DNA from 2 places in the Mesorhizobium sp. WSM4847 genome. Region 1 is predicted to be linked to the other one. Evidence: predicted binding sites of a transcription regulator. Region 1 holds the regulator's gene; the other holds the start of a gene.

Region 1 (10,441 bases):
TTGACGGCAATTCCAAGCCCGTGGCCGGAATATGGGAAGCAATGCCGCCGTTGCAACATTTTCCGCTGCGGCACAGTATCCGAAGTGCCCGACAGCCTTTCGATGCTAAAGCATGTCGCGCAAAAGCATGCCCTTGGGCCTGACCCGAGGGTGTGCAGCGGTTTTGCGATAACGACATGCGTAAAAACAACAACCTAAAGCGCGTCGCATTAGGCCGGCCAAACGCGACGCGCTTTAGGAGATGTTTCGATAGGCTTCGGCAATGCCGAGAAAGTCCGCCGCCTTCAGGCTGGCGCCGCCGACCAGCGCGCCGTCGACATTTTTTACGCCAAGCAGTTCGACCGCGTTCGACGGCTTGACCGAGCCGCCATAGAGGATGCGCATCTTTGCCGCTGCGCTGCCAAGCTTTTCCGACAGTTTTTCGCGAATATGCGCATGCGCCTCAGCAACGTCGGCGGCAGTCGGCGTCAGCCCCGTGCCGATCGCCCATACCGGCTCGTAGGCGATGACGGTATTCGATGCCGTTGCATTCGGCGGCACCGAGCCGGCGACCTGGCGCGACAGCACGTCGAGCGTGGCGCCCGCCTCGCGCTCGGCTCTCGTCTCGCCGATGCAGATGATGGCAACCAGCCCGGCGCGCCACGCGGCGGACGCCTTTGCCTGGACAATGGCGTCGTCCTCGTTTTGATCGGCGCGGCGTTCGGAATGGCCGACGATGACGTGACTGGCGCCCGCATCTTTCAGCATCTCGGCCGAAATACAGCCGGTATGGGCGCCGCTCTCCTTGCTGTGGCAATCCTCGCCCCCGGCCCGGACCGGCGTGCGCGACAAGATCTCCGCGGCATGCGCAAGCAGCGTCGCCGGAACGCAGACCAGCGCTTCGGTCTCGGCATCGAGCCCGCTCATGAAGCCGTTGCCGATCATCCTGAGTTCGTTGAGTGAGGCGCTGGTGCCGTTCATTTTCCAGTTGCCAGCGACCAGCGGGCGGATTCCAGGCGTCATGGGATTTGCTTCTCCGGGCAATATTCGGCTGCGTCCTCACTACCAAACTCAGCCCACAAAGCAATCGACAGTGGGCCGGAAGGACGCTATTGCGCTTGTTTCAGACTCGGCGCATGCGAAAATGCGCGAAAAAATCGGAAGTGACCATGCTTGGTATCTTGAGAAGCGCCGCGGGGACCTGGATCGCGAAAGCGCTGCTGATATTGTTGGTGTTGAGCTTCGCCGTCTGGGGCATTTCCGGACAGATGGTCGGTGGTTTTGCAGGCCACGACGCGGTTGTCACGGCCGGCGGCACCAAAGTGTCGATCAACGAGTATCGGCTGGCCTATGACCGGCAGATCAGCGTGATGTCGCAGCAATTCGGCCAGCGCATCAGCCGCGAGCAGGCGACGGCGCTCGGCCTCGACAACCAGGTGCTGGCGCAACTCGTGTCGGGGGCAGTCCTCGATGAGCAGGCCCGCAAGCTCGGGCTTGGGCTGTCCAAGGACCGGCTGGCCCAACTCACGCATGAAGACCCGGCCTTCAAGGGTCCCGGCGGCAACTTCGACAGAAGGACTTTCGAATACATACTGCAACAGGTCGGCATGCGGCCGGAAGACTATCTCAGGAATCGCGCCCAGGTGGCTGTGCGCCAGCAGATCGTCGAGGCGGTTTCGGACGGCCTCAAGGCCCCGAATACGTTCTTGAAGGCGGTCGCGCTTTATCGTGGCGAAGACCGCACCATCGACTATTTGACCTTGCCGAAATCGCTGGTCGAACCGATCGAAGCGCCATCCGACACTACGCTTTCGGCGTATTTCGAGGAAAACAAGAAGACCTATGCGGCGCCCGAATACCGCAAATTCTCCTATGTCAGGCTCGAGCCGGAAGACATCATGGATGTGAGTGCCGTGACCGACCAGCAGGTCAGCGACGACTACAACAAGAACAAGGGGCGCTACACCACGGCGGAAACGCGCACCATCGAACAGCTCGTGTTCAAAACGCCCGATGCCGCGAAGGCCGCGCTCGATTCACTCAAGACCGGCGCGACATTCGACAAACTCGTCGCCGCCGAGGGCAAGACGCAGGCCGACACGCTGCTCGGCACGCTGTCCAAGGACAAGATCGCCGACAAGGCGGTGGCGGATGCGGCGTTTGCGCTCAACGTCAACGAAGTCAGCCCGGTCGTTCAGGGCGCCTTCGGTCCGGTGCTGCTGCGCGTCACCGAGATCAAGCCCGAAGTGGTGAAGCCGCTGGCCGAAGTGGCCGCCGACATCCGCAAGGACCTGGCGCTGGGCGAGGCAAGCCGCATTCTGCTCGACGTGCATGACAGTTACGAAGACAGCCGCGCTTCGGGCAGCACGCTCGAGCAAGCGGCCGAAAAACTGAAGCTGAAGGTCGTCACCGTCGACGCGATCGATCGCACCGGCCTGAGGCCGGACGGCGCCATCGTCAAGGATCTGCCGGAATCGCCAGAGCTGATCAAGGCGGTGTTCGATGCCGAACCCGGTACCGAGAATCCCGACCTCACCACTGCCAAAAACGGCTTCGTGTTCTACGAGGTGGATTCGGTCACGCCGGCCCGCGACCGCACGCTGGATGAAGTCCGCCAGAAGGTGGTGGCCGACTGGACCGCGGCGGAAACGACCAAGCGGCTCTCCGCAAAAGCGCAGGAGCTCGAAAAGCGTCTCGAGGCCGGCACTACGCTCGACGTGATCGCGAGCGAGCTCAAGCTTGAGAAGCAGACCAAGCGCGGCGTCAAGCGCGGGGCGGACGACGCCGATTTCGGCAAGGAAGGGGCGGCTGCGATGTTCGGCGAAGGCGAAGGCGGGACCGGATTGATCCCCTCGCCCACCGGCGACGGACAGATCCTGTTCAGGATTGCCGAAGTGTTCGAGCCTGCCGGAGCCGACGCCAGCTCGGTGCCGGACGACGAGCAGAAATCGTTCACCGCCGGCATGTCCGACGACCTTCTCGACCAGTTGGTGGCGCAGCTGCAGACGCAATATGACGTTCGCATCGACCAAACCGCCGTTGCCCAAGCCCTGACCAGATGAGCGCGCTCAAGACCCATATCGCCAAGGTCGCCGCTGGCAGCTCCCTTTCCTTCGAGGAAGCGCGCGATGCCTTCGACATCATCATGTCGGGCGACGCTACGCCCGGCCAGATCGGCGGCTTCCTGATGGCGCTGCGCGTGCGCGGCGAGACTGTGAGCGAGATTTCCGGCGCCGTCGCCACCATGCGCGCCAAGATGCTGCGCGTCGACGCGCCGGCTGGCGCCATCGACATCGTCGGCACCGGCGGCGACAATTCGCACAGCGTCAACATCTCGACCGCATCCGCGTTCGTCATCGCCGCCTGCGGCGTGCCGGTGGCCAAGCACGGCAATCGCGGACTGTCCTCGCAGACCGGCGCCGCCGACGTGCTGACCGCGCTTGGCGTCAAGCTCGACATCCCGCCGGAAACGATCGGCCGCTGCATCCACGACGCAGGCGTCGGCTTCATGTTCGCACCGGCGCATCATCCGGCGATGAAGCATGTCGGCCCGATCCGCGCCGAGCTCGGCACCCGCACAATCTTCAACCTGCTTGGCCCGCTCTCCAATCCGGCTGGTGTCGTCAGGCAGATGGTTGGCGTCTTCTTGCCGGAATGGATCATGCCGGTGGCCGAGACGTTGAAGGCACTGGGCGCCGACCACGCCTGGGTCGCCCATGGCGACGGCTATGACGAGATCACCACCACCGGCGAAACCCAAGTCGCCGAACTGGTCGGCGGCGAGATCCGCAGCTTTACGCTGACCCCGGAAGCGGTCGGGCTGAAGCGGCATACCAAGGATGAGTTGCGCGGCGGCGATGCCGCCTACAACGCCCAGGCGCTGCGCGACATGCTGGGCGGCGCTGCCGGCGCCTTTCGCGATACGGTGCTGATGAACGCCGGCGCCGGATTGGTGGTGGCGGGAAAGGCGACGACGCTTGCCGATGGCATGGCGACGGCGGCGCAAGCCATCGACAGCGGCCGGGCGCTAAAGGTGCTTGACCGGCTGGTCGAGATTTCAAACGGATAGCGCCGTGTCTGATATCCTGCGCAAGATCGAAGCCTACAAGCGCGACGAGATCGCGGCGGCGAAGGCGCGGGTGCCGCTTGCCGAAATCAAGGCACGGGCGAGGGCTACCGATGCACCGCGCGGCTTTCTCTCGGCCCTTGAAGCCAAACGCAAATCCGGCAGTTTCGCGCTGATCGCCGAGATCAAGAAGGCGAGCCCGTCCAAGGGCCTGATCCGCGCCGATTTCGATCCGCCGGCGCTGGCCAGGGCCTATGCCAAAGGTGGGGCTGCCTGCCTCTCGGTGCTGACCGATGCGCCGTCTTTCCAAGGGGCGCCTGAATTCCTCACCAATGCGCGCAGCGCCGTGACATTGCCGGCTTTGCGCAAGGATTTTCTGTTCGAGCCCTATCAGGTGTTCGAGGCCCGTGCGTGGGGCGCGGACGCCATCCTGATCATCATGGCGAGCGTCGATGACGCCGTGGCCAGGGAACTCGAGACGACGGCGTTCGAGCTCGGCATGGATGCGCTGGTCGAGGTGCATGACGAGGCCGAGACGGAACGCGCGCTGAAACTGTCGTCGCGGCTGATCGGCATCAACAACCGCAATCTGCGGACGTTCGAAACCAGCATCGAGACATCGGAACGGCTCGCGGCGATGGTGCCGGCCGACCGGCTGCTGGTCAGCGAGAGCGGTATTTTCTCGCACCAGGACTGCCGCAGGCTGGAACGGAGCGACATCGGCACTTTCCTCGTCGGCGAGAGCCTGATGCGGCAACAGGACGTGGCCACTGCGACGCACCTGCTTTTGATGGGCAAGGCGCCCGCCAATGCATCTTCCCGAAAGTCGGAATCGATTTTCGGAGAGCATGATGCATAGATACAAAGCGTTAGAGCGTAGTTTGTGCGTCCAAACGGACGCACGTCGCTCCAGGGTGACCTGACGATGTCGGCCGCCCTCACCCATCTTGGCGCGGAAGGCGAAGCCAATATGGTCGATGTCGGCGACAAGGCGGAGACGACCCGCACGGCAATCGCCGAAGGTCTTGTCTCGATGCGGCCCGAAACGCTGAAAATGATTCTCGACGGCGATGCCAAGAAAGGCGACGTGCTGGGTACGGCGCGCATCGCCGGCATCATGGCGGCCAAGAGGACGCATGAGCTGATCCCGCTCTGCCATCCGCTGCTGTTGACCAAGATATCGGTAGACATCGAACCTGACGCGACGCTGCCCGGCCTGAAGGTCACGGCGCTGGCCCGCGTCACCGGCAAGACCGGCGTCGAGATGGAAGCGCTGACCGCCGTCTCGGTCGCCTGCCTGACCATCTATGATATGGCCAAGGCGGTCGATCGCGGCATGGCCATCTCCGGCATCAGGCTGGTGGAAAAGACCGGCGGCAAATCCGGCGACTACAAGGCGGATGCCGAGGGGGCAGGCCAATAATGGCGCTGCTTGCGGTCGCCGAGGCGCTCGAGCACCTGCTTGCGGATGCTGCGCCCTTGCAGGCTGAAAGCGTCGCCCTGATGGATGCCGCCGACCGCGTGCTGGCGGAGCCGCTCATGGCGCTCCGCACCCAGCCGCCATTCAACGCGTCGGCCATGGACGGCTATGCCGTGCGGGCCGACGATGTCGCGTCCGTGCCCGCGAGACTTTCGGTGATCGGCATGGCGCCGGCCGGACGAGGCTTTGCCGGAACAGTCGGCGCGGCGCAGGCCGTGCGCATCTTCACCGGCGCGCCGCTTCCCGGAGGCGCCGACACCATCGTCATCCAGGAGAATGTCCGCGACCTCGGCGGCGGCATGGTCGAAGTGACCGCGCCGACGGTTGAAGGCCGCAACATCCGCCGCCTCGGGCTCGATTTCTCGCAGGGCGACATGCTGCTGGAGAAAGGCCGCCTGTTTGATCCGGCGGCATTGTCGCTGGCGGCGTCGGCCAACCACCAGCAGGTCCGCGTGGTGAAACGGCCGCTGGTCGCCATCATCGCCACCGGCGACGAATTGCTGCCGCCGGGCAGCGACCTTGGCCCCGACCAGATAATCTCCTCCAATGCCTATGGCGTCGCCGCCGCGGCCCGCTCGGTCGGCGCCAGCGCACTCGATCTCGGCATCGCCGCCGACCGCAAGGACGCGATCGCCGCGCTGGTGACAAAAGCCGTCGACGCAGGCGCGGACGTCATCGTCACGCTGGGCGGCGCCTCGGTCGGGGACCATGACCTCGTCCATGACGTGCTGACCGGCGAAGGCATGGCGCTCGATTTCTGGAAAATCGCCATGCGGCCCGGCAAGCCACTGATGTTCGGGCGGCTGGGCGCCATCCGCTGCATCGGCCTGCCTGGCAATCCGGTGGCCAGCCTGGTCTGCACGCAGCTCTTTCTGAAGCCGCTGCTGGCGCGGCTCGGCGGCCGCGCCTTCCGCCAGGACATGCGTCTGGCGCGGCTCGGCGCCGCCATGCCGGCTAACGATCTCAGGCAGGACTATGTACGCGCGGTGGTGAAGGAAGAAGCTGGCACGCTTGAGGCAACGCCGTTCAGTATCCAGGATTCCTCGATGCTCAGAATGCTGGCCGACGCCAACGGACTGGTCGTACGCGAGCCATTCGCTCCCGCAGCCGCAGCCGGCGCCGCCTGCAGCGTGCTGATGCTACGCTGAACAAAACGTCAACACATTCATTAAACTTTAAATGGTTGCGGAACACAACTGGAACAGATAGTGTTTGTTCTGGGTTTGTTTTTCTGATTCTGTTGGGGGTCGCGATGCTGACACGCAAACAACATGAACTGCTGATGTTCATCCACGAACGGCTGAAGGAAAGCGGCATTCCGCCCTCGTTCGACGAGATGAAGGAAGCGCTCGACCTCGCCTCCAAATCAGGGATCCACCGGCTGATCACGGCGCTGGAGGAACGCGGTTTCATTCGCCGCCTGCCCAACCGCGCCCGCGCGCTGGAGGTGCTGCGCCTGCCCGATTCGATCGCGCCGGGCCTCAATGCGGCGCGCAAATTCTCGCCGAGCGTCATTCAAGGCTCCCTTGGGCAGGGCGGCCTCGGACGCCAGATCAAGCCGGCGCCTTCGCGCATGCGTGCTGCCGGCAATGACGACGACGTCGTTGCCACCGTCTCCATACCGGTGATGGGCCGCATCGCTGCCGGTGTGCCGATCGACGCCATCCAGCACCAGACGCATTCGATCTCGGTGCCACCGGACATGATCACCGGCGGCACGCACTACGCGCTGGAGGTCAAGGGTGATTCGATGATCGAGGCCGGCATCTTCGACGGCGACACGGTCATCATCCGCAACGCCGAAACCGCCCAGCCTGGCGAGATCATTGTCGCTCTGGTCGACGAGGAGGAAGCGACGCTGAAACGATTCCGCCGCAAAGGTGCCTCGATCGCACTGGAAGCCGCCAATCCGGCCTACGAGACGCGCATCTTCGGGCCGGACCGGGTCAAGGTGCAGGGCAAGCTCGTCGGACTGATCCGGCGTTACTGAACGGCAGGCTTCTTGGGTTTCTCGGCCCTGCGGTATGGCGGCAGGCCCCTCGCCTCGCGCGAAAATCGCCGCTGCTCATGCCAAGGCCTGTATGGCTGTCTGACGGCAAAACGGATTTCTGCGCGCGTCTTCGCCGATAGCGGATCGAAGAAGACGGCGGCACTGCCCATGCGAGCGAGCTGCCGTTTGGTGACGACGAGAACCAGCGGGTTGCGGCAGGGTTTGTAATAGGCTGTGGCATCGTCGATGACGATCAAATCCGCAAAGGCACAGGCCGGCCGCGCGGTTTTGCGGTTGTCGGCGAGCGCGATGAGCGCGCCGGACGGATGCCGGGCCAGGCACAGGCCGGCAGTGCAGGTGAAAGGCGCTCCCGGCGGCAGGTCGGCCGGATCGGCGATGTCGAACCGCACATCTCCTTTTTCGAATGTCTCCGGCTCGACGATCGTTGTTGAAACCAGCGCATGTTTCCAGTTGTCGGTGGTGAATTCGTTCGAACGCATCCGGTTGACGGCAAGTTCGCCGCCGCCGATCGGCAGCGCCACCAGATGCGCATCCTCCGAGATCAGCACGTCGGGGGTGCGCGTCTCGGAAATCGTCAGCAGGCCGGCGAGCGCAAAGGGAAGTGCCGCAAGCCGCAGCCATGTCGTCGCCATCGTGGCGATGACTAAGGCGACCGTCACCAGCAGAACCGATTGCAACGAAATCAGGCCGACTGCATCGACCGGCGAACGCTCCGAGATCCATCCCGAAATTGCAATCATCGCCGTCAGGCCCTTGCCCATCATGTAGAGGAAAGGGCCGTCGAGGCCGAAAGGCATTGCCAAGGCGCTGAGGACGGCCAGGAACATGACGATCGTGACGATCGGCATGACGGCCAGATTGGCGAACAGGCTGAGCGGCGAGACGCGCTGGAAGTGCCAGATGGCGAAGAGCGCGGTGGCGCTGCCGGCAATGATGGAGGTCATTGCGATGGTGCCTGCCCCGGCGACGAGCTTGCGCGTGACGAAAGCGACCGGTGACCGTCGCTGTCGCGGCGCCTTGGCCTTGTCGGCACGATAGTCGGACCAACCGGCATAGGCGCCCACGAGAGCCGCAGTCGCGGCGAACGACATCTGGAAGCTTGCGCCGACCACCTCGTGCGGCGACACGACGATGACGGCGATGGCCGAAATCGCCAGGTTGCGCATGGTGAGTGCCGCCCGGTCGAACAGCACGGCGACAAGCATTACCGCCAGCATGATGAAGCTGCGTTCAGCCGCGACCACGATACCGGAAAAGATCAGATAAGCAGCGATGGAGACGAGTGCAGCAGCAGCCGCATATTTTTTGACCGGCCGGCGCGACGAAAAGTCGGGAAACAGCGCAAAGGCGCCGCGCAGCAATCCCATGACGGTGCCGGCGACAAGCGCCATGTGCAGGCCGGAAATGGAGATGATGTGGTAGATGCCGGTGCGCCGCATCGATTCGTTTATCTCTTCGGGGATGCCGGCACGCACGCCGACGATCAGCGCAGCGGCAATCTCCCCCTCGGCACCACCGATGCTGTCCCTGATATGGTCGGCGATGGTTTCGCGCGCCTTCTCGATCGACGAAGAAAGGCGTGCGGTTAACGGTGCATCTTCGGAGACGACGATCTTTGGACTGCCGAGGAAAAAGCCACTGGCACCGATGCCGGCGAAATAGCTGTCAAAGGAAAAGTCAAAGCTGTCCGGTCTGACCGGGCCAGTCGGAGGCAGAAGCCTCACATAGCCGGTTGCCACCGAGCCTGCGGTCATCTCAGCGGGAATCTTGCGTGCCGACACCCTGACACGTTCGGGTGCATAACGCAGTGTCGGCCGGGCGGTCGACATCACGTCGATGGTCAGCCTGATCCGGCCGTTCGCCATCTGGTCGAGCCTGACGACACGGCCGGTCAGCCGGGTCTGGATTTCCGAACCGAGCATCTTCGTTCCGGCGCGCCAGGTTTCAACCTTGGCGGCGAGCACACCAAGCGCGCACAGCAACGCTGCCATGAAGCACAGGTGCGTTTTGCGGCGTGAGCGCGTGACGGCCGCACACAATGCCGTAAGGACCACGACGGCGATGGGCTGGGCAAAGTCCGGTTCGACGGCAAGCGAAAAATAGACGATCACCCCGCATGCCAGGAAAACCGGCACCAGCAGGAAGGCGACGCCCCGGTCGAGTTCCAGGCCGGCTGCCGCGGCCACGCTGTTGCGGACACCGGATGGTGAAAGATGGCTGAGCTGTCGGCGAAAACGAATGACAGGGCCGGGTGCTGAAGCCGGTATCGGCGCCGGGCGATCCGGCGAAAGAGGCTGGATGCTCAGCGGCGACGCAGGCAGCGAAACGGGTAGCGACTCAGTGTGAGGAACGTCGGCAAACAGCGATCGTTCGCTGACGCTTGCGGTCGCGCCCTCGCTCTCGTCCACGCCGCGGCCTGGTCCAGCCATAGGGTTCGCCCCTTGCGCCCTTGACCTCCTATGCTACATGAACGCGCGACGCGCGAAAGTCCGCGCAGCCACATCCGTTTCCTGCGCTTGCCCCGAGAGTTCCATGTCCGACAAGGTCGTCACCCGTTTTGCCCCTTCGCCCACCGGATTCCTGCATATTGGCGGGGCGCGCACGGCGCTGTTCAACTGGCTGTATGCGAAACACACCGGCGGCAGGATGCTGCTGCGCATCGAGGACACCGATCGCGAGCGTTCGACCGATGCGGCAACCGCTGCCATCCTCGATGGGCTCTCCTGGCTCGGCCTCACCTGGGACGGCGAGCCGGTATCGCAGTTCGAGCGAGCGCCGCGCCACCGCGCGGTCGCCGAGGAGCTGGTGCGCCTCGGCAAAGCCTATTACTGCTATGCCGCGCCGGCTGAGCTGGAGGCGATGCGCGAGAGTGCGCGGGCCAAGGGCTTGCCTCCCCGCTATGACG
Region 2 (10,441 bases), on a different contig from region 1:
TGTTCCTTGAAGGTGCAACGCCGGGATCGGAGCAAGCGGCGGCCCAGACCCGTCGGGGCAAGACATCGAAAACTCCGGCTGAAATCTACGACTCACTGTTCGTTCCAGCGCTGTTCCGACAATGGGGGCCTATCGTCGCCGCCGAGGCGCGAATAGGGAGGGGCGACTGCGTGATCGACATTGCCTGCGGTACGGGTGTGCTGGCGCTCGCGGCCCGAGACCGCGTTGGCGCGGAGGGCAAGGTGGTCGGGCTTGACCCCAATCCCGATATGCTTTGCGTTGCCCGCGGCAAAAGCACTCGCATCGAGTGGCGAGAAGGGCGCGCCGAGCAGATTCCTTTCCCGGATGAAAGCTTCGACGCCGCAGTCAGCCAGTTCGGCCTGATGTTCTTCGACGATCGAGCAGCCGGACTGCGGGAAATGATGCGCGTGGTCAAGTCCGGCGGCCGGCTCGCCGTCGCGGTCTGCGGACCGCTCGACCAGTCGCCCGGCTATGCCGCAGTGGCGGATATGCTTGAACGGCTGTTTGGAAGCGACGTTGCGAACCCGTTCCGGGCGCCCTTTGTGCTCGGCGATGCGGAGTTACTGCGCTCGCTCTGCGCGAAGGCAGGCATAGAGCATGCCGAGGTGAAGCGGCACCGCGGAACGGTCCGTTTTGCCTCGATCGAGACGCTGATCTCGACTGAAAGAGCCTGCATCTGGACGTTGGGCGGGCTTTTGGACAACGAGCAGTTCAAGCGGCTTCTGGAGGAGGCCGAGCGGGCACTTATGCCTTTCGTGACAGCAGCCGGCGCCGTCGCTTTCGACATGCCGGCGCTCGTCATCACGGCATCCAAGGACTGACGCTGGCGACCAGTCTGCGATCAGGCGCTGCCTGCTTCACCTTCCCGCAAAGTCTATCAAACGACACGCACGCGGCGCGTCACCTGGCCATTGCTTTCCCAGTATGTGTGTTTCTTGGCAATCAAGGGATCGTCCATTGCCGGTTGAACCTGTCCCGTGGTGCTGACCGCGCGCGAGGTCACCGTGTGTTCTCCAGGCGACGGATTTGGCCAATCCAGGGACCAGATCTTCCAGGCGTGTTCGGCCTCCTCGCTGCGGTCGATGGTCGCCGGTGCCCATGGCGCTTGATCGATTTGCACTTCGACCCGATCGATCGGTGCCCCCCAGGCTGCCCCAATGATGCGGTAGTCCGAGTCCTTGCGGGTGACCTTCGCGGGCGCGGACTTTATCAGCGCTCGCCCGACTGAGTCCTCGGTCCACACGGTCTCGCCATTGCGCTCTTCCTCCCGGATGGTGACATAGTCACGGGCCATCAGAAGGCTCATGAAGCGGGTGTCGCGCACCTCGATGCGCTCCAGCCACTTGACGTTGGCGATGCCGTACCAGCCCGGAGCAATCAGCCGCAGCGGAAAACCATTGGCCGCCGGCAAGGCGGCTCCGTTCATTTCATAGCAGAGCAGGTTGTCTGGGTTCGTCGCTTCGGCAAGCGACATGCTGCGCGCGAAGTTCTGCTGCATCTTGACGTCGCGGATGGCGACCTCGCCGGTGTCAGTGCCGAAAAAGACCACCTCGATGCCATCTTCCAGGACGCCGGCTTCCTCGAGGATCGGGGCGAGCGGCGTCCCTGCCCAGCGGGCATTGCCGATGCCGCCGGTGAAAAACGGAAAACCGTGGTTGCCCGAGCATTCGACTGTGAAAACGACCTCCTGGCGCGGCCGCGCCTTGATGTCGGCGAGGGTCAATTTCAGGGGCTTCTTGACCAGACCGCCAATCTCCATCGACCATGTCTTCTCGTCGATGGTTGGTCGATTGAAATGCGAGATGCTGAAGAACTTGTCGTTTGGCGTTATCCAGCTGTCCAGATCCTCCCAGACAAGCTGCTTCTGGATACCGACCGGATCGGGATTTTCGGTCGGCTGGTCCAGCCACCGAATAACTTCCTCGCTCGGCCGTGTTGGAAAAGCGTAAGCCCGACGCGAGGTATAGAGAGAAGCAATTGCGGCAAGGGCAGCACTTCCCTGAACAAGAAGTTCTCTGCGTTGAAGATCAGGCATGTTGTTTCCTCCCAGTTGATCCGGAAACAGGCTGCACGTGCCTTAGGCCGCAGCCTGAACACGGATAGGCGCAATGAACGTTTGCCCCACCCGGAGATTATCCGGACAGGTCAAGCGATCAGCGGCGCATCTCAAACATGTGAAGCCTTGGACGAAACTCTCGCTTGGGTTTCGCCTTTTTGAGGGTGCGCCTTTGAGAGGGAAGAGTCCAGTGTATGATGATCGTCTAATATTTCGAGATCAGGGAGGACAGCATGACGTCTTGGGAAATCAAGGGGCGCGAACTCGTCAATTGCACCTGCGAATATGGCTGCAACTGTCAATTCAATGCGCTGCCCGACAAGGGCCATTGCCATGCCGTGGCCGGCATCCAGATCGATGAAGGTCATCATGGCGAGACCGTTCTCGACGGCCTGCGCATCGCCGCGATCTTCAAATGGCCCGGCGCAATCCACGAGGGCAACGGCGAAGCCATCGCTTTCGTCGACGAGAAGGCAACCGACCAGCAGCGTAACGCGCTGCTGCGCATCATGACTGGCCAGGACACCGACCCGTTCGCGACGATGTTCGCCGTCTACGCCTCGACCGTGACAAAAATGAACGAGCCGGTTTTCACCAAGATCGATCTCGACCTCAATATCGACGGCCGCAGGGGCCGCATCTTCGTCAAGGACTACATCGAAACCGTCGGCGAGCCGATCCGCAACAAGGTGACGGGCGCGGACTCGCGGGCTCAAATCGTGTTGCCGAACGGCTTCGAATATGCCGTCGCCGAGATCGGCAGCGCTTCGAGCGCAACCAGCGGGCCGGTTCAGGTGACCACTAAAGACAGTTACGGCCAGTTCGCGCGGCTGCATCTCAACAATCACGGGGTGGTGCGGGCCTGACGCGGCGCATGAACGGCGGGTCGCCACTGGAACGGCTGCTCAGGCGCGACCGCGTCATCACGATTGCGGGCGTGGTGGCGCTGTGCCTGCTGGCCTGGCTTTACATCGCCGCCGGCGCAGGGCTCGGCATGAATGCGTGGGAGATGTCGAGGCTCGCGCTATTCCCCCACCTGCAAACTCCGAACATGACATCCGATATGCCCGGTATGGATATGTCTGGCATGGATATGTCTGGCATGTCCGGCATGGACATGAGCGCGATGGCGACGGAGCCGCGGGCCTGGGGGGCCGCGAACTGGGCGCTGATGATCGCCATGTGGTGGGTCATGATGGTCGCCATGATGTCGCCGAGTGCGGCGCCGACCATCCTGCTCTATGCGCGCGTGCATCGCCATGCGCTGGCACGGGGTCAGATCCAGGACAAGCTCGCGCCGACCGGCGTGTTCATGGCAGGCTACCTCTTGGTCTGGCTGGGGTTCTCCGTCGCCGCAACCGCGTTGCATTGGCTGCTCGAACGCGAGGCCCTCGTTTCGGCGACGATGATGAGTTCGCAAAGCCGCTGGCTTTCAGCCATCGTCCTGATCGGCGCGGGGCTGTATCAGCTCTCGCCCTTCAAGAATGCCTGCGTGTCGCATTGCCGGGCACCGACGGCGTTCCTTGCCCGCCACTGGCGTCCGTACGCAACTGGCGCGCTGCGTCTCAGCGCACTGCACGGGGCGTTTTGTGTCGGATGCTGCTGGATGCTGATGGCGTTGTTGTTCGTGGGTGGCGTCATGAATCTGGTGTGGGTTGCCGCGCTCGCCATTCTGGTGCTGGTGGAAAAACTGTTTCCTGCCGGCCCGTGGGTTGGCCGGGCAGCTGGCATCGCCCTGATCGCCTGGGGCGGCGCAACGCTTTTGGTCTGACAACCAGGGCCGCCTCTGTCGGCATTCAAAGCGTCGAGGAACTTTGAATTCTCGCATCCGTTACCGAATATCGTGGATGGGAGGCTCCGCCGATGAATGTCAGCGATGAAAGGACTGTATCGCTCTGGGCGGCGACCGAAGTCGTGCCCGATGCGGTGCCGCTCGGGCAAAGCGAACAGGTCGATGTCGTGGTTGTCGGGTCTGGGATTGCCGGACTGTCGGTCGCCTACGAACTGGCCGTCGCCGGGCAAAAGGTGGCTGTCCTCGATCGCGGCCGGATCGGAAGCGGCATGACGGCTCGCACCACTGCGCACCTGTCATCTGTCTGCGACGACTATTTTTCGGAGCTGACCAAATTGCGCGGCGAGGACCTGGCGCGGATTTTTTACCAAAGCCAGTCGGCCGCTATCGACCGTATCCAATCCATCCGGGAGACCGAGCGTATCGCTTGCGATTTCCGGCGCCTTGATGGCTTTCTCTTTCCGGCTTCCGGCAGCCAGGAATCCGATATCACGCGCGAACTGGACGCCGCTCTGAAGATCGGTGTCGAGGTCGAGAAGACCAGGGGCGTGCCATTTGCAGGCTTTTCGGATGTGCAGGCCCTTCGATACGCCAATCAGGCGACCTTCCACCCGCTCAAATATCTCCGCGGGCTGGCCGCGGCCATCCGCGCGCGCGGCGGCGTGCTTTATGCTGATACTATCGTCGAAAAGGTCGAGGAGACTGATGGCGGCGTGCGTGTAACCACGGTTTCAGGCTCTACCGTGTCTGCCAGATCGGCCGTTGTCGCCACCAACTCGCCGATCAACGATCGGGTCGCGCTTCACACCAAGCAAGCGCCCTATCGAACCTACGCGATGTCGTTCGAGATCGCGCGCGATACCATACCGGATGCGCTGTATTGGGATACTGAAGACCCTTATCACTACGTTCGGCTTCAGCCTGGCGACGGTGGGACCGACTTCCTGATCGTCGGAGGTGAAGACCACAAGACAGGACAGGCCGATGATGCCGGTGACCGTTTCGCGGCCCTGACGGCCTGGACCAAAAGGCTGGTGCCCGATGTCGGCGTGGAAATCAACCGGTGGTCCGGGCAGGTGATGGAGACCGTCGATTATGCGGGGTTCATCGGCCGCAATCCTGGCGACAGCCGCGTCTTTGTGGCGACCGGGGATTCCGGCCAGGGCATTACCCATGGCGTTGTCGCCGGCCTGTTGATTTCAGACCTGATTCTGAAGGAGGAAAGTCCCTGGCGCGAACTCTACGAGCCGTCGCGCAAGACGGCAGGCGCGATCGGCGATTACCTGTCGGAGAATGCGACGGCGATCAAGAGTTTTGCCGAATATATCGCGCCTGGCGAGATCGATTCCGTCGATAAGCTGCGACCGGGAGAAGGTGCCATCGTCCGCGAAGGGCTCAGCAAGATCGCCGCATTTCGCGATGACGACGGCACGCTCTACAAGCGCTCGGCCGCATGCACGCATGTCGGCTGCCACGTCCACTGGAACTCGCTCGAGCGCTGCTGGGACTGCCCCTGCCACGGTTCGCATTTTGCAATCGATGGCACGGCCTTGAACGGACCGGCCGTGGCGCCGCTGGGAAGCGAGTAGGGCAATAGGCAGTAGGCAGTAGGCAGTAGGCAGTAGGCAGTGGGCAGTAGGCAGTGGGCAGTGGGCAGTGGTGAGGAAGCCATTCCAGGGGCCATTCCCCTACTCCCCTACTGCCTACTGCCTTCCCTTACTTACAATTCCTTTTCGGCCAGCTCGCGAAACGCATCGGGGACCGATCGCGATTGGCCGAGCGCGACCGAGGCATAGCCGACCGCCTCCCAGCCGAAGCGGTCGCGGATCTTGTCGATGGCGTGGTCCGCGGTCCAGCGCGCCGCACCCTTCCTGGTGCCGGGGCGGAGGCGGTCGTCGTCGAGGCCGAGCGGCAGTTCCAGCTGCAGGGCCGGCTGCTTCTCCAGATGCGAGACGGCGATCGCCAGCAGCGAAATGGTCTTTTCGTGCGGATGATCGACAAGCACCTTGCGCACCAGCGCCTCGGCGATCTCGGCCAGCATCGCGGTTGCCGAAATCGGCTGGTCGAGCGTGATCGAACGCGTCACCGAGCGCAGATCGGCAAAGCGGACGCGGACCGTCACCGTGCGGCCGGGCCGGGATTTCGCCCGCAGCCTGGTGGCGACCCTGTCGGCCAGATGCAGCAGGGTGGGTACGAAGATTTTTGCCTCGGCCGGTTTCCTGCCGAGCGCCGATTGCGCGCCGGCCGATCGTGCCCGGCGCTGCGTCTCGAGTTTTCGCGGATCGCGGTTCCAGGCCAGCGCGTTGAGTTTTTCACCTGCCGCCGGGCCGAGCAGACGCTCCAGCGACCCACCATTGGTCTTCGCCAGTTCGCCGATGGTGCGCACACCAATGCCGGCCAGCCGCTCCCTGGTGACCGGACCGACGCCCCACATCAGCTCGACCGGCAGATCGTGAAGGAACTCCAGCTCGTGGCGCGGATCGACCACTACCAGCCCGTCGGGCTTGGCCACCTGCGAGGCGATCTTGGCCAGGTGCTTGGTGCGCGCCACGCCGACCGAGATCGGCAAGCCAAGCTCGGCCCGCACGCGGCGGCGGATGGTTGTCGCGATCTCGGCCGGCGGGCCGAACAGGTGGGTGCAGCCGGCGACGTCGGCAAAGGCCTCATCGATGGAAATCCGCTCGACCACCGGGGTAAAATCGCCGAGCACTTGAATAGCCGCATCGCCGAGCCGCTGATAATCCTTGAAATGGCCGCCGACGAAAATCAGCCCGGGGCAGAGTTCCCGCGCGCGCCGCCCCGGCATGCCGCCGCGCACGCCAAAAGCCCTGGCCTCGTAGGACGCGGCCAAGACGACGCCGCCGCCGACGGCGATCGGCTTGCCGCGCAGGGCGGGGTCGAGCAACTGTTCGACCGAGGCATAGAAAGCGTCCAGATCAGCGTGGAGGATGTTGGCTTCCATCCGGCCCGTTCGCCCGCGGCAGTTCGAACGCCGCATTGTCCTGAGGGTGGGTTTTGTGCGAACATAAAGAGAACAAATAGGGCGGATTGTCAAGGAGCGTGGAGGGCAGGTGGAGGGTAATCGCTTCAGGTCTGCGCTGCCCCTCATCGCCCTGCCGGGCACTTCTCCCCGTATAGGAACGGGGAGAAGGGACACTTCGCAAAGGATTTCGCCAATCTCTGGCGTTCAGAAATGGAGCCGACGCTGCGGCCAGCCCCTTCTCCCCGTCACCATACGGGGAGAAGGTGCCGGCAGCGCGGCAGCGCCGACGTTACTCACCTCTAGCCTAGGCCGCCTGCCGTGCCCAGAGGCGGTGGCCGTAGCGGCGGAAGAAGCGCGCCAGCAGAAGCTGCTGCCTGGCGCGGGCGAGATCGGCGCCGCGCCTTTCCTGGCGCCAGCGCGGCATATTGCGATAACAGGCAATGAAGCGGGCGGCGTCCTCGAGCGCCTCCTCAGTCGACTGCGCCGGGCGGATCGCCGCCAGGAACAAGGCCTCGCCGAGCTTCAGCCGGTCGACCAGCGCCTTGCGCTGGCCATGGCCGAGGCGCGCCCGGCCTATGCCGTCGCGGCGGATAGCGGCGAAGGCGGCGAGCATGGCCGGGCTGTCGCTGGTATAGCCGCAATCGCGGGCGAACTGGGCGGAGAGGGCGTCCATCTTCGTCTCCTTGGCTGGCGGCGGCGCGACGGAGACCCGGTCCCGTCGCCCGTTCGTCTGGAGTATTTTATATAAGCATAACTCAAAAATTGGCACAAGTTAAACTTTTGCACGGGTTGAGCGGAACCGACTCGACTCTTCGGGAAAAACCCCTAATGATGTGAACAAAACAGGAACCGAGGCACCAGGGACGATGGCATTGCCGGGCAAGGAAGCCACGATCGCCGAGGTCGTCTCGATCGCGGTCGAGTGTATCGATTGCGGTCGAAACAGATGGTGGAAGCCGGCGGAGCTGAGGCGATTCGGGGTGACCGCGCAGACGCCGCTGGCGGCGCTGTCGGGGCGGCTTCGCTGCTCGGCCTGTCGCGCCGATGGCCTGCCGGGCGCGGCGGTCTCGATCCAGGCGGCGTTCATCGACGAGCGGCAGCAGCGCCGCGCCGAGGCGCGGATGCTTGGCGAGCGCGAGGTTCCGCTGGAGAGATCCAGGCGGGCTTGATGGGGAGTGGCGATTCCTTCTCCCCTTGTGGGAGAAGGTGGCCTCGCGAAGCGAGGTCGGATGAGGGGTGTTGGACGGATCGCCAACGCCTGCCTTTGCTCCAGGGAAGTGAAGCGAAGGCGACGGATTGCCGATGCCTCATTCCGTCCAGCACCCCTCATCCGGCTCGGCGCTACGCGCCGATCCACCTTCTCCCACAAGGGGAGAAGGGCGCGCTCCGCCGCCGCCCTAGTACCCCAGCAGTTCCTTGAGCGGGATGACGCGCCAGACGTGTTTTATCGCGTAGCGGTTGAAGGTCAGCGACTTCGGCGGATTGTACTGCTCGACGACCAACTCGGCGGCGGTCCGCTTGACCAGCTTTTTGATGAAGGCCTTGCCGTTGCGCTCGTTTTCCTCGGGAAACATCTCGATCACCACGTGGTCGCCGGGCACAGCGTCGCGGCCGCCGCAATAGAGCATCTCGCCGGGCTCGTAGCGCGGCACCATCGAGTCGGAGAGCACGTGCAGGGCGAACACCTTGCGCAGATGGGCGATGCCGGGCGGGCGCTGGACATAGCCGGCGACCTCGCCGTTGAAGGTGAAGTCACCGTCGTCGCCGCCGACCGCGGCACCCAGAAGCTCGATGTCCATCGGGCCGGCGGGCAGGGGGGCGGCGTCGGTGACGATCTCGGCGTCGGCGACATTGTCGGCGTCGTCGAGGAAGACGACCTCGCCCTTGCCGAGCGCCACCGGGTCGATGCGCAGGAAGGCGGCGGTCTTCAAAAGGTTCTCGGTTTTCGGCAGGTTGCGGCCGGTTTCCCAATTGCCGACAGCGGCGACGTCGGTGTCGTTGTGCTCGGCAATATGGCGCATCACCAGGCCGCGCTGCTTGCGCGCCTTGCGGATCGCCGCCCCGACCTTGATCGACAATGAGGTTTTCGCCATGGCGCCATCTGAAACATAAGAATCGGTTTCGTCCATGAAAGAATGGCTTGCATAATTTTTTGAGTTATGCTTATATATAGCCATGCACAAGCCACGCTCCATCTCGCTTTCCCATCCGTCCCGGCTGTCCTCCTCCCCGGCCGGGACGAAGCCCGAGGCTCGCGCCTCGGATCCGGTGGCCCTGCCGTCAGCGGCGGCAACCGGAACGGCCGGAGCCGTCCCCTCACGGCTCCGGCCCCGAATTTCGGCGCGTGCAATGCGGGCCTTTCGTGCAGCCGCACCGAGGACGGCACGGTCATCGTCTTCGCCCGGCGCACGGGCAGGGCGGTTTCCCCTGGGAGAGGTAATCGGCGACGCCGCGCCGCCCCTCACCTGCCTGCCGGCATCCTCTCCCCGTGAACGGGGAGAGGGGGCAGCTTCGGCATCTACGCAACCCTTTCGATCTCGATGGAAGAACATCATGCCCGCCTATACCGACACAAAATTGCAAAGCATCGCCCGCACGCCGGCCAGGCTGGCGCCGCCGGTCTGGCTGCCGCAGCGCCCGTTGGTGCGCGAGATCCAAGGGCCCGACGGCGAGGCCCTCAAGCTGCCGTCGCCGCGCCCCGCTGCCGCCGTCGGGCGCCAGCCGCATGTCGCGGCCATGCGCTTCATCGACTGCCTGTTCAACCGCTGCCGCGCACCGCTCGACCTGACGCTCGAGCAAAATCCCGAAAACGACGCGCCCGGCAGCCGGCCGGCACTGGCGATGCTGTGCTGCGGCTTGCGCACGCGGCCGCTGAAAAGCTACTGCGCCTATCACGCGGCGCGGTTCTGCGACCATCGCCGTACGGCTCTCGCGGACGCAGCGTGAGCGGCATCGGTCGAGAGTCTTCTCGCCAAGCACGGCGGCCCGGTTCCTCGCCCCCGCTGCGCGGAGGAGCCCAGGTTCTGCGAAGACAGCAATGAAACGAGGAGCCACAGATGAGCAAGAAGACCGCCCAAAAGGCCAAACCGCCCAAATTACCCACGGGCGAGGCCGAGCAGGTGCGCATCCGCAAGCAGGTCGGTCATGATTTCGCGCTGAAGGACGATGCCTTTGGCCGCAAGCGGCTGGCGACCGGCACGCTGGAGGCGAGGCGCGTCTATGAGGTGTCCAATAACGGCCACACCGCGACCGGCGGGATTGTGCGGGTGCGCAATGTCGACCCGCTGACCGGCATCACCTCGCTGTCGCGCCAGCAGCGCGAGGCGGGCATGCGCTACCGCGAGGATTTTCGCGTCTCGGCACAGGACGGCGTCAAGCCGATGGCGCTGATCGAGCGCGTCGACGGCGGACCCATCGGCGGCGGCGTTGCCGACCGCATCCTGTCCGCCGGCCGCGCCTATGCCGACGCCACCAGGGCGCTTGCGCATTGGGAGGTGTCGGTCGTGGTGCAAAAAGTCTGCTGCGCCGGCGAAACGGTGAAGAGCCTGGCCGAACAGACCGGCGAGCCGCGGGATGTGCTGTCGAAACT

The links. Region 1 encodes LexA, which represses DNA repair genes until DNA is damaged. Its sites were predicted from a motif close to TGTTCNNNNTGTGTTCNG; they were not measured.
Region 2: a site for LexA is predicted at 6,889-6,906, ahead of dinB (DNA polymerase IV). Genes of this name have one in related genera too.

The regions. Positions count from the first base shown of each region.
Region 1 covers NZ_JBVVPY010000005.1:4,572-15,012, forward strand. The annotation lists gene tpiA (triose-phosphate isomerase) at 235-1,002, opposite strand; gene AC0L28_RS08245 (SurA N-terminal domain-containing protein) at 1,149-3,041, shown strand; gene trpD (anthranilate phosphoribosyltransferase) at 3,038-4,048, shown strand; gene trpC (indole-3-glycerol phosphate synthase TrpC) at 4,053-4,904, shown strand; gene moaC (cyclic pyranopterin monophosphate synthase MoaC) at 4,971-5,468, shown strand; gene AC0L28_RS08265 (molybdopterin molybdotransferase MoeA) at 5,468-6,673, shown strand; gene lexA (transcriptional repressor LexA) at 6,778-7,515, shown strand; gene AC0L28_RS08275 (ComEC/Rec2 family competence protein) at 7,509-9,965, opposite strand; gene gltX (glutamate--tRNA ligase) at 10,069-10,441, shown strand, end outside.
Region 2 covers NZ_JBVVPY010000019.1:102,634-113,074, reverse strand. The annotation lists gene AC0L28_RS24940 (DUF1330 domain-containing protein) at 1-842, shown strand, start outside; gene AC0L28_RS24935 (sulfite oxidase) at 899-2,056, opposite strand; gene AC0L28_RS24930 (DUF1326 domain-containing protein) at 2,311-2,943, shown strand; gene AC0L28_RS24925 (DUF2182 domain-containing protein) at 2,952-3,848, shown strand; gene AC0L28_RS24920 (FAD-dependent oxidoreductase) at 3,941-5,458, shown strand; gene dinB (DNA polymerase IV) at 5,590-6,831, opposite strand; gene AC0L28_RS24910 (hypothetical protein) at 7,157-7,525, opposite strand; gene AC0L28_RS24905 (hypothetical protein) at 7,719-8,021, shown strand; gene AC0L28_RS24900 (XRE family transcriptional regulator) at 8,250-8,945, opposite strand; gene AC0L28_RS24895 (hypothetical protein) at 9,406-9,798, shown strand; gene AC0L28_RS24890 (DUF6456 domain-containing protein) at 9,909-10,441, shown strand, end outside.